One region of the Desulfovibrio desulfuricans genome, then DNA from elsewhere that is predicted to be linked to it. Evidence: riboswitches for the same ligand, from Rfam matches in the RefSeq annotation. Region 1 holds a riboswitch; each other region holds the start of a gene.

Region 1 (3,270 bases):
TGCGGCAGCCCATATAGGCCACCTCGGTATTGTAGTCGCCCGGATGATAGTACTTCAGGTTAAACGGCGCGTCGAGAAAGCTGAAATTGGGGAAGAGCCGCATGGCGGATACTTCCATGGCCAGCTTGAACAGGTCGTAGTTGGGATCTTCAGTATTGTAGTTGACGCCCGACTTGACCTTGAAAATCTGCACGGGGAAAATGGAGGTTTCGCCGTTGCCCAGCCCGGCCTTGGTGGCGCGCAGCAGGTTTTTGATAACCATGCGGCCTTCAGCCGAGGTATCCGTGCCGTAGTTGATGGAACTGAAGGGAACCTGCGCCCCGGCGCGAGAATTCATGGTGTTGAGGTTGTGGATCAGGGCTTCCATGGCCTGATACGTGCGGCGCTCGGTATACTTGAGGGCCTCGCCCGCAGCGTAGGCGTGCGCACGCGCCGCAATGTCGCGCTGATCTTCGGGGGCAGCCGCTGTCAGGGCAGCGCCAAAATCGTCGCAGGTGCCCAGGCGCGGGCCTTCGGGCAGCAGACCAATGAACCCTCTGGCGGCATCAATGGCGGCCTGTTCTTCAAGCCCGTTACTGATGCGCAAAAAGGCGGCAAAGGCGCGTTCATATTCCTTGCGGTAGGTTTTGACGACGCCCTCGGCCATGGCAAAGTCAAAATGCGGCACGCTCTGGCCGCCGTGCATTTCGTTCTGGTTGGCCTGAATGGCGATGCAGGCAAGGGCCGAATAGCTCTCAATGGAATTGGGCTCGCGCAAATGCCCGTGCCCCGTGGAAAAACCGTTTTTAAACAGGGGGATCAGGTCTATCTGGCAGCACGTTTCCGTGAGCATGTAAAAATCTTTGTCATGAATATGGATGTCGCCGTTGATATGCGCGGCCGAGGCATCCTTGGGCAAAATGTAATTGTCGATAAAAAACTTTGAGCCTTCAGAACCGTACCTGAGCATGGTTCCCATGGCCGTATCACCGTCGATATTGGCGTTTTCGCGCTTTATATCCTCCTGCAGGGCAGGAGAATAGGTGAGTTTTTTATAAATATCCATGAGATACGATTCCGCATTACGGATCTTCGTATGCTCTGCGCGGTAGAGAATGTAGGCCTTAGCGCTTTTGGCGTAGTCGTACTGGATGAGCGTTTCTTCAACAACATCCTGAATTTCTTCAACATGTTTGAGACTGCGCGACTCCAGCTTTTTGCACACCTTTTCGGTGACAAACAGCAGGTCGGTGGGCGACATGTCTTCACCACCCACAGCCTGGTTAGCCTTGGTGATGGCATTGAGAATCTTGACCGAATCAAAAGGCACTTCCGTGCCGTCGCGCTTTATTATGCTGACGAGCATGCAATTCGCTCCAACTTGTGGGCCATGAACAAAAAGGCCGCCCGGTCAAAACGGGCGGACGGGCCATTGCTGGCCCATTTGTGATGGTTCTTCCGCAAAAGCCCGTTGCAGAGGATCCTTTTTCTAAGAACGGTTGAAAGCAGGTCTTCCGGCTTGCCTGCCGCATTTCTGCCTTCCCAGATTACCCAGTGGCATGTAGTGAAATGCGGTTTTGAACAGGCTCACGGCGGCGGGTCCGCTCCCGATTTGCACGGGCATTCCCTATTAAGCTCCATGGCGCTTTCAATGTCTAGAAAATCTCAAAAGACTTGCATTGTGTCAATAAATGCGCAAAAAAAACATGTCCAAGGTTCAAAGCAAAACACTGTTTAGATTACTGAAATTTGTTATTTGCCCTTATTTTCACCATGTACAGGCCGCACAATAGAGGGGCGGTGACAAAATTGTTCGCCCTTGTAGGCTGCCGGATCACGTCAGGTGACCTGCTGCAACTGTGATGTTGATTGCGCTCACGAAACATTTCGCCATGCACGCAGGCACGCTTGCCCGCATGGCGCTGCCGCTCCTGACACGGCACTGCGAACGCAGCCGATGCCAGTGCGAGCCTTCAGTAGAAGGCAGTTCCAATAAGCGCAAAAATGAACCTACTCTACCCCCGCCCTCTTTTCAAGACGGCCCCCCCGCAGCTTGGGAACTTAGGGAAAACTTGACATTCTAATTTGCCCGCAAATTGCCAAAAAATCAGCCTGCAAAAACTTTTTTTGTATGATAAACTGAGGGTTGGGCAAATTTTCATTTACTCCCCCTCATCCGTTGTGCGCCGCGCCAACCGCCGGCTTTTGCGCATCATGGGCACAAGGCGCACTGCCAGCCTCCCTGCCGCCGCAAAAAAAGAGCCGTACAGCTTGCCGCCTCCCCGCCAGATGCGGAAGGGCGGCCCAGCCATACGGCCCGGAACAGGCGTAATCGCCGCCTAGGGCAGCAAGGTCATGTTATACAGATTTTTTTCATCCAGGTATTTTTGCGCCACTGCCTGAATATCCGCCGGGGTCAGTTTGGCCGCCTTGTCGATGAGCGACTTGCTGAAATCGCGCGGCAAGCCCAGCACCGCATCTGTCGCGGCAACTCCGGCGCGGGCGTCAAGGCTCTGCTTGTCGCGGTAGTACTCGCCAAGCAGACGGTTGGCCCCGGCTTGCAGCAATTCCTCGGGCAGGGGTTTGGCCTTGATGTCGGTAATAATCTTGGCAAAGCCCTCGCGCGCCTGCGCGACCCTGTCGGGGGTGGTGCCAATGTAAAAAGCCATCATGCCCGCCTGGGGCATGGCGCGGTAAAAGGCCGTGACCGTGTACCCAAGGCCCTGCTCGTCGCGCATCTGGCTGAACAGCAGGCCGCTTTGCCCGGAGAGCACCGACTGCAGCAGCATGAGCGCGGGCGCGTCGGGATTCGTATAGGGCACAGCCTTAAAGACCTGCAGCACGTGCGCCTGGTTGCGGCCCGGCAGGTGCAGGTCGAGGCTGCGGGCGTCGCCCCACGAGGGCGTTGCCAAGGTAAAGCCCTTGCCGTCAGGCGTGGGCAGGCTGCGGGCAAAGGCCAGCACGGCCTCGCGGTCAAAGTCGCCCGCCACGGCAAGCACCCACGGCTGCACCAGCTGTTTCTCCCAGAACCCACGCACATCCTTGGGGGTAAACTTGCCAAGGTTCGCCTCCGTGCCCAGGCTGTCATACCCGTAGGCCTGCCCGCCAGGAAAGAGGAAGGGATTGACGCGGGAGAACAGATACGCGGTAGGCCTGTCCGCACGCTGACGGATGGCCGCCTTCATGTTTTCCGCCTCTCGCTTGATCTCCTTGGCTTCAAACCGGGGCTTGCCCAGCACGTCGGACAGCATGGCGAAATAGTCGGCGTTAAAGCGCGCGGGGCCGGTCACC
Region 2 (3,270 bases), 1.4 Mb from region 1:
CTGCCCCGGCACGGACATCCGGCATTCTTCCGCCATCAGCGCCTCCGTACCAGCAGGGCAAAAAACGGACCGCCAAGCAGGGCCGTCACTACGCCCACGGGCAGCTCCTGCCCGCCGGAGAGCACGCACCGCGCCAGCACGTCGGCCCAGACCAGCAGCACGCCGCCGCCCATAAAGGCCGCTGCCAGCAGGGGGCCGTGGCCCCAGCCCAGCAGCAGGCGCAGCACGTGCGGCACAACCAGCCCCACAAATCCGATAACCCCGGCCACAGCCACGCAGCCAGCCGTCATGCAGCTGGCCCCGGCCAGCAGCCACAAGCGGGCGCGCCCCACGTCAAGACCGGACTGGGCCGCCTGCTCGTCGCCCAGGGCCAGCACGTCCAGAGCGCGCCAGCCAAGCGCCGTTGCCAGCAGGCCGGGCACCACGGTGACCAGCAGCAGAGGCATACTGCTCCAGCCGCGCCCCTGAAAGGACCCCATGATCCAGAACACGATGCTGGTCACAGATTCTTCATTAAGGGCCTTTACCAGCGCCACCAGCGCGCCCAAAAACGCAGCCACGGCTATGCCCGCCAAAATAACGCTCTCACGGCTGAAGGCCCCGTCGCCGCGCCCGAGCCACAGTGCGCCGCCAAGCGCCGCCAGCGCGCCAAACAGCGCGGCAGGAGCCACCAGCCCCGCGTGGCTGAACCCGGCAAGCCCAGGCAAACCGCCAAGCAGCGCAACCAGCGGCCCGCCAAGCGCGATAGCCATACTGGCCCCGCAGGCTGCCCCGGCTGAAATACCCAGCGTAAACGGATCAGCCAGCGGGTTGCGCAAAACGCCCTGCAAGGCTGCCCCGGCCATGGCCAGAGCGCCGCCGCACAAGGCGGCCAGACATACGCGCGCCAGCCGTATGCTGACCACAACGCCGGTAAGCGCGGAATCATCCGGCGCTGGCGCAAGACCGACAACAGCCGCCAAAGCGCGAAACACGCTCTGAGCGCTCAGGGGCACAGGTCCCGGCAAGCAGGCCAGCGGCAGTGAAAGCAGCCACAAGACGGCCAGACCGGCAAACACCGGCCAAAGCCTGCGGGATTGCGAGGAGGAGGGAGTAGATGCGGAGATTCTGGTCATGCCGGTCCTCTGCCTTGCCCAGCGGGCAAACGCGGGCCAAAGCGTGGCTGGCCCTGGGCAGACCATTGCCTCTTGGCGGCCAGCGCCGCCCGGGCATAAAAAAAGCCTCTTCCACTCGTGGTGGAAGAGGCCCGTATTTCCTCTTTCCTGCCGGCAAAAACCCGTTGCCGTGGGGCGGTCGCGCCGCACCGAGATGCCGTCATTCCATGACGCGCACCGTGGGGCATGGCAGGTCTTCCGGCTTGGTTCCCCTGCTCCGGCCTTCCCGTTTCCAGTGGCGCTAGATGGAGCAAGGTTAAGAACCTTACGGCGGCGGGTCCGCTCCCGTTTTACACGGGATTCCCTTTTCAAGCCGGTTTCCCGGCTACCAATGCCGCCAACACTCTAGGCGCGGGCTTGCGGCCTGTCAATGGCTCAGGCTTTTATCCACACCAGGCTGGCCTGACGGCCCGACTGCCTTGCGCAACGGTACGAAAAAAACTGTCCGTTGTTGCTGGCCGTGCAGAGGTCCAGCCCGTAAATGCTGCGCGTCGGCAGCCCGGCACGCTCCAGCTGATGCCGCGTAAGCCCCCACAGATCCATGGTTTTGCTGTCGGCGTCAAACCAGGGCAGGTAGGGCTCGCCCCACTCCCTGTCAAAATTGACAAATTCCGCCCTGCCCGGCCCAAGGCTGGGCCCGCGCACGGCCACAAGGTCGCGCGGCTCAAGGCCGTAGCGCTCGCAAAAGCGGGCCACGCCCGTGACGGGAAAGTCGCAACGGTTGCCGCGCCAGCCCGCGTGCATGGCGGCAATGTATTTGCCGCTTTTATGGGCAACAAGAATCGGCTGGCAGTCGGCGGTCTTGATGAGCAGGCCCAGACCGGGACGCGCCGTGCCCATGCCGTCGCCCTCAGCCGTTACGGCTGTCTCGCAGGCCACCGCCGCCGGTTCAAAGACCATCACATCGCCATGCACCTGCATCAGCTCGGCCCAGGCGGTCATACCCTGCGGGCGCAGGTCTGCCAGCAGGCTGCGACGGTTGGCAATGACATGATCGGGGTTGTCCTGCACGGTAAAGGCAATGTTGCCGCCGCCGTATTCGCCAAGGCTCACGCCGCCGCCACGCGTCTGAAAAGCGCAGCCAACCTGCGGCACACCGGGAAACTCAAAGGGAATATAACTTACAGACACAGCATACGCTCTTCAGTACATATGTAGTTGACCCGCTGGTCCCAGGGGGCCAGGGGCAGGGATTCCACCAACTGAAACTCAAAGCACAACCCCACGCGGGGGCAGTTGAGGCCTTTTTCCAGAAAGCGGTCGTAATAACCGCCCCCGTACCCCAGACGCCCACCCGCAAGGTCAAAGGCGACCCCCGGCAGCAGCGCAATGTCCGGCGCAAAGACCGGCAGCTCCGCATCATGACCCGCATTATGACCCGCACCATGACCCGCATCCTTGCCCATTTCGGGCCCCACGCCGGGCAGGCTGTCCAGGGGTTCAAGCAGGCCCATGGGGCCGGGCCGCAAGTGTTCCGGCCCGCTGCAGGGCGCAAAATCCATCAGACCCGACGCCTCTGGCCGCACGCGCGGCAACCATACGGTTTTTCCCGTCTGCCAGGCGGCCTGCAAGAGAACGTGCGTACCAAGCTCGCCCCGCACGCCCACATACAGGGCCACAGAGCGGGCCCTGGCCCACATGGGCGCTCCCAGCATACGCCTTTGCGCCGCAAGACTGCGGGCTTCGGCGATATCTGGCGGCTGCCCGGCGCGCAGGCGGCGCATGGCGCGGCGCACGTCGTCGCGGGCCTGCGCTGTTTGCGGCGACAATACGTCGGCGCCGGCGGCCATGCCGGGCGCGGAGTGCATACTGCGGGAGGACAAGCGGCTCTTTCCTTGTAGGTCGATGTGTGTCACTGTAAAGGCCTGAGGCACTGTAACAAAGGAAGCAACACCATGCCAAGCGCCGACTCTCAGGACTATCTCTGGATAGCCGTGGGCGACATCCACGACGAACCGGAACGCTTTGCCAAAATACCCGAACTTTCGCAGGCTGACGGCATCATCGTTACCGGCGATCTGACCATCACTGGCGGCATCAAGCAGGCAGAAACCGTTATGGCGGCACTGTGTGCGCACGACATACCCGTGCTGGCCCAGATCGGCAACATGGACAG
Region 3 (3,270 bases), 1.2 Mb from region 1:
CCGAGGGTGAACTTTTCGTTTTCCTGATCCACGGTCAGCACCTTGGCCTGCACGGTGTCGCCCACCTTGTACAGTTCGTTGGGGTGACGCACCTTCTTGGTCCAGGAAATGTCGGAAACATGGATAAGACCGTCGATGCCGTCCTCGATGCCGATGAACATGCCGAATTCGGTGATGTTCTTGATGACGCCTTCAAGGATGGTGCCTTCGGGGTACTTTTCAGCAACCAGTTCCCAGGGGTTGGGACGAACCTGCTTCATGCCGAGGCTGATGCGCTTTTTGTCGCCGTCCACGCCCAGGATGACCACGTCGACTTCGTCGCCGGTGTGAACCATCTGGGAAGGATGACGCAGCTTGCGGGTCCAGGACATTTCAGAAATGTGCACCAGACCTTCAACGCCGGGTTCCAGTTCCACAAACGCGCCGTAGTCGACAAGGTTGGTGACCTTGCCGCTGCACTTGGCGCCCTCGGGGAAGCGGGCGGAAATATCCTGCCACGGATCAGGCACAAGCTGCTTGAGGCCCAGGGAGACCTTGTTGTTGTCGCGGTCGAAGGAGAGCACCTTCAGGGTCAGTTCCTGACCGATGGTGATCATTTCCTTGGGGTGGCGAATGCGCTTCCAGCTCATGTCGGTGATGTGCAGCAGGCCGTCGAGGCCGCCAAGGTCAACAAACACGCCGTACTCGGTGATGTTTTTGGCCTTACCGGTAACAATCTGGTTTTCTTCAAGGGTGCGCAGCAGATCCTGACGCTTGGAATCGCGCTCCTCTTCAAGCAGCACGCGGCGAGAAACGATGACGTTGCTGCGGCGGCGGTTGATCTTGAGCACGCGGAATTCGAATTCCTGGTTGACCAGGGCATCCATATCCGGCACGGGGCGCAAATCCACATGCGAACCGGGCAAAAATGCTTCCACACCGCCGATGTCCACGGTGTAGCCACCCTTGATGCGGCGGACAATGTGGCCCTTGATGACCCGGTTGTTTTCCTGCACGTCTTCGAGCTGGTCGAACACCTGCATGCGCTTGGCTTTCTCGAAAGAAAGGGTGATGGTGCCGTCGTTTTCGTTCTTGCGAACGACGTAAACGTCAACACGATCGCCAACTTTGACGCAAATGTTGCCGGCGGGGTCGCGGAATTCGGCCGCGGGAATCTGCCCTTCGGACTTGAAATTCACGTCTACAAGCACATTGTCGTCATCCACGCGGACGATTTCGCCCTTCGTGATAGAGCCTTCCTCAAGATCGCCGAAATCGGGATTGAGGTAGTTTTCAAGGGCGCTTTCGAAATTAATTTCGGTGTCGTGCCCGGTTTCAAAACCTGCCATATGTCCAGCCTCCAAACATAATTTCCCCATAACAGGGAGGTGACTTATTATCAGGATTTAAGCAAAAGAACAAGAAAAAAGAAGCGCCAAATCGGCGATTGTCGCCGAAAAAACGGAATTTGGACAGGTCCCCGAAGCGGCACTGGGCGGGGGCCGCCGAAGGGGTCGGCTGCCAGCCCCTGCCAGACGGGGGCCGCAGGGTTTGGAGCGCTTGACTTTTGCGGGCGCATGCAGTGTTTTTAAAAAGTCGGCGGGGAATTCCGTGCAAATCGGAAACAGTCGCGCTGCGGTAAGAGGGAACGAAGCTTCACTGTTCCGCCACGGGCGGAGCGTACAGGCCAGTCGCGCAAGCGGCGAAGGCGAAGTCTAGGCGCGGGGCGCAGGCCCCCATGGCCCTCGAGTCCGAATATCCACCGGCATTTCATACACTTCAACCTGCCAACGCGCCATTGAGGAGGTTGCCATGCTGCGTAACGCGCCGCATTCCATTTTGCATTTTTTCACCCGCACCCTGTTGCCCCTGTTGCTGTTGTGCGCCGTAATGGGCGCGCCTGTTGCCGTCGTCGCCGGCGAGCCTGCGGCCAAAGCCCCCGCCGCCGTGCCTCAGGGCAAGGCTGGCGTGCTGCTGGTAGCCTTTGGCACCAGCGTGCCCGAAGCCCTCGTTTCCATGAAGGCCGTGGACGAAGAATTTAAGGCGGCTTTTCCCGGCCAGCCGGTGGTGTGGGCCTATACCTCGCAGATCATCCGCAAAAAGATCGCCGCGCAGGGGCATCCTGTGGGCGGCATCAGCGACGGCCTGGCGCAGCTTGCCAGCGACGGCGTAAAGGTCGTGCGCGTGCAGTCGCTGCATGTCATGGCGGGCGAAGAGTTCAGCGAGCTTGAGCGGGCCGTGCTCATCGACCTGCAGAAAAACCCCGGACGTTTTGACGCGGTGTTTCTCGGCAGACCCATGCTGGAATCCCAAAAAGACGCGCAGGAACTTATCCGGGCCATCACTGACGACGTAAAGCCCCTGCGCGGCAAGGATGCGGCCCTGGTGCTCATGGGTCACGGACAGAGCCATGGCCGGGCCGATCTGACCTTTGAAGGCACGCGCGCCGTGTTTCACGATGCGGACAAGCGCGTGTTTATGGCTACGGTCGAGGGCGCGCGCAGCGTGGACGACCTGCTGGCCGAGCTTAAAAACGCCAAGGTCAAAAAGGTCGTGATTGAACCGCTTATGCTGGTGGCGGGCGACCACGCCCACAACGACATGGCCGGATCCGAAGACGACTCGTGGGTCTCCAGACTCAAGGCTGCAGGGTACAAGGTTGAGACCAACCTCAAGGGCCTGGGCCAGATCGCGGGAGCCCGCGCCATTCTGGTGCGCCACGCGAGTGAAAGCGCCGACGACCTGACAAAGGAACCCAAAAAGCAGTAGCGGCAACCGCCAGCTGCACGTTTTTTGTAAACGGGCCGCATGAGCCGGGACAGCGCGTCCGGCTTGCGCGGCCTTTTTTGCGGCCCCGGTTTTGTTGCGGGGAGGGGAATTACCGGGGCTGCGTCAGCCCTGGCGCACCAGCAGCCACGCCAGCATGCCCCCCTGTGCCGCAAGCGCCCCCAGCAGCGCGCAGCAGCGCCATGAGAGCGTCAGGGCCTTGGGCGCGATGCCTCCGGCCAGAGCCAGCATGCCCTGTATGGCCCGTTTGAGGGGCCACAACAGCGCCAGACCAGCCCATACCGAAGCCCCCAGGGTGAAGGGACGCAACTTTTCAATGTCCCACAGCCCGGCCAGCGAGGCGTACAGGTTCACCGTGCCCGCATTGTAGGCGTTGCCGATGGTTTCCAGCCGGTCCAGGGCCGGGCCGTCGGTGCAGCTTGCGCCGAGCGCAAAAAAGATTGCCACAAGGGCGAGAAAAAGCAGCAAAAAAAGCCCAAATGTACGCATTAGCCAGCGGGAATG

What was found. A riboswitch is a leader RNA that binds a small molecule or an ion and turns the genes downstream of it on or off. The one in region 1 is predicted to bind cobalamin.
Region 2: another riboswitch for cobalamin. It lies ahead of DDIC_RS02375 (FecCD family ABC transporter permease); the one in region 1 lies ahead of DDIC_RS08195 (anaerobic ribonucleoside triphosphate reductase).
Region 3: another riboswitch for cobalamin. It lies ahead of DDIC_RS13260 (sirohydrochlorin cobaltochelatase); the one in region 1 lies ahead of DDIC_RS08195 (anaerobic ribonucleoside triphosphate reductase).

The regions. Positions count from the first base shown of each region.
Region 1 covers NZ_CP036295.1:1,968,687-1,971,956, forward strand. The annotation lists gene DDIC_RS08195 (anaerobic ribonucleoside triphosphate reductase) at 1-1,345, opposite strand, end outside; cobalamin riboswitch at 1,467-1,644, opposite strand; gene DDIC_RS08200 (M16 family metallopeptidase) at 2,319-3,270, opposite strand, start outside.
Region 2 covers NZ_CP036295.1:592,094-595,363, reverse strand. The annotation lists gene DDIC_RS02380 (ABC transporter ATP-binding protein) at 1-36, opposite strand, end outside; gene DDIC_RS02375 (FecCD family ABC transporter permease) at 36-1,115, opposite strand; cobalamin riboswitch at 1,326-1,503, opposite strand; gene DDIC_RS02370 (polyphenol oxidase family protein) at 1,530-2,285, opposite strand; gene DDIC_RS02365 (5-formyltetrahydrofolate cyclo-ligase) at 2,276-2,977, opposite strand; gene DDIC_RS02360 (metallophosphoesterase family protein) at 3,050-3,270, shown strand, end outside.
Region 3 covers NZ_CP036295.1:3,140,381-3,143,650, reverse strand. The annotation lists gene DDIC_RS13265 (30S ribosomal protein S1) at 1-1,328, opposite strand, end outside; cobalamin riboswitch at 1,544-1,760, shown strand; gene DDIC_RS13260 (sirohydrochlorin cobaltochelatase) at 1,792-2,748, shown strand; gene DDIC_RS13255 (hypothetical protein) at 2,872-3,270, opposite strand, start outside.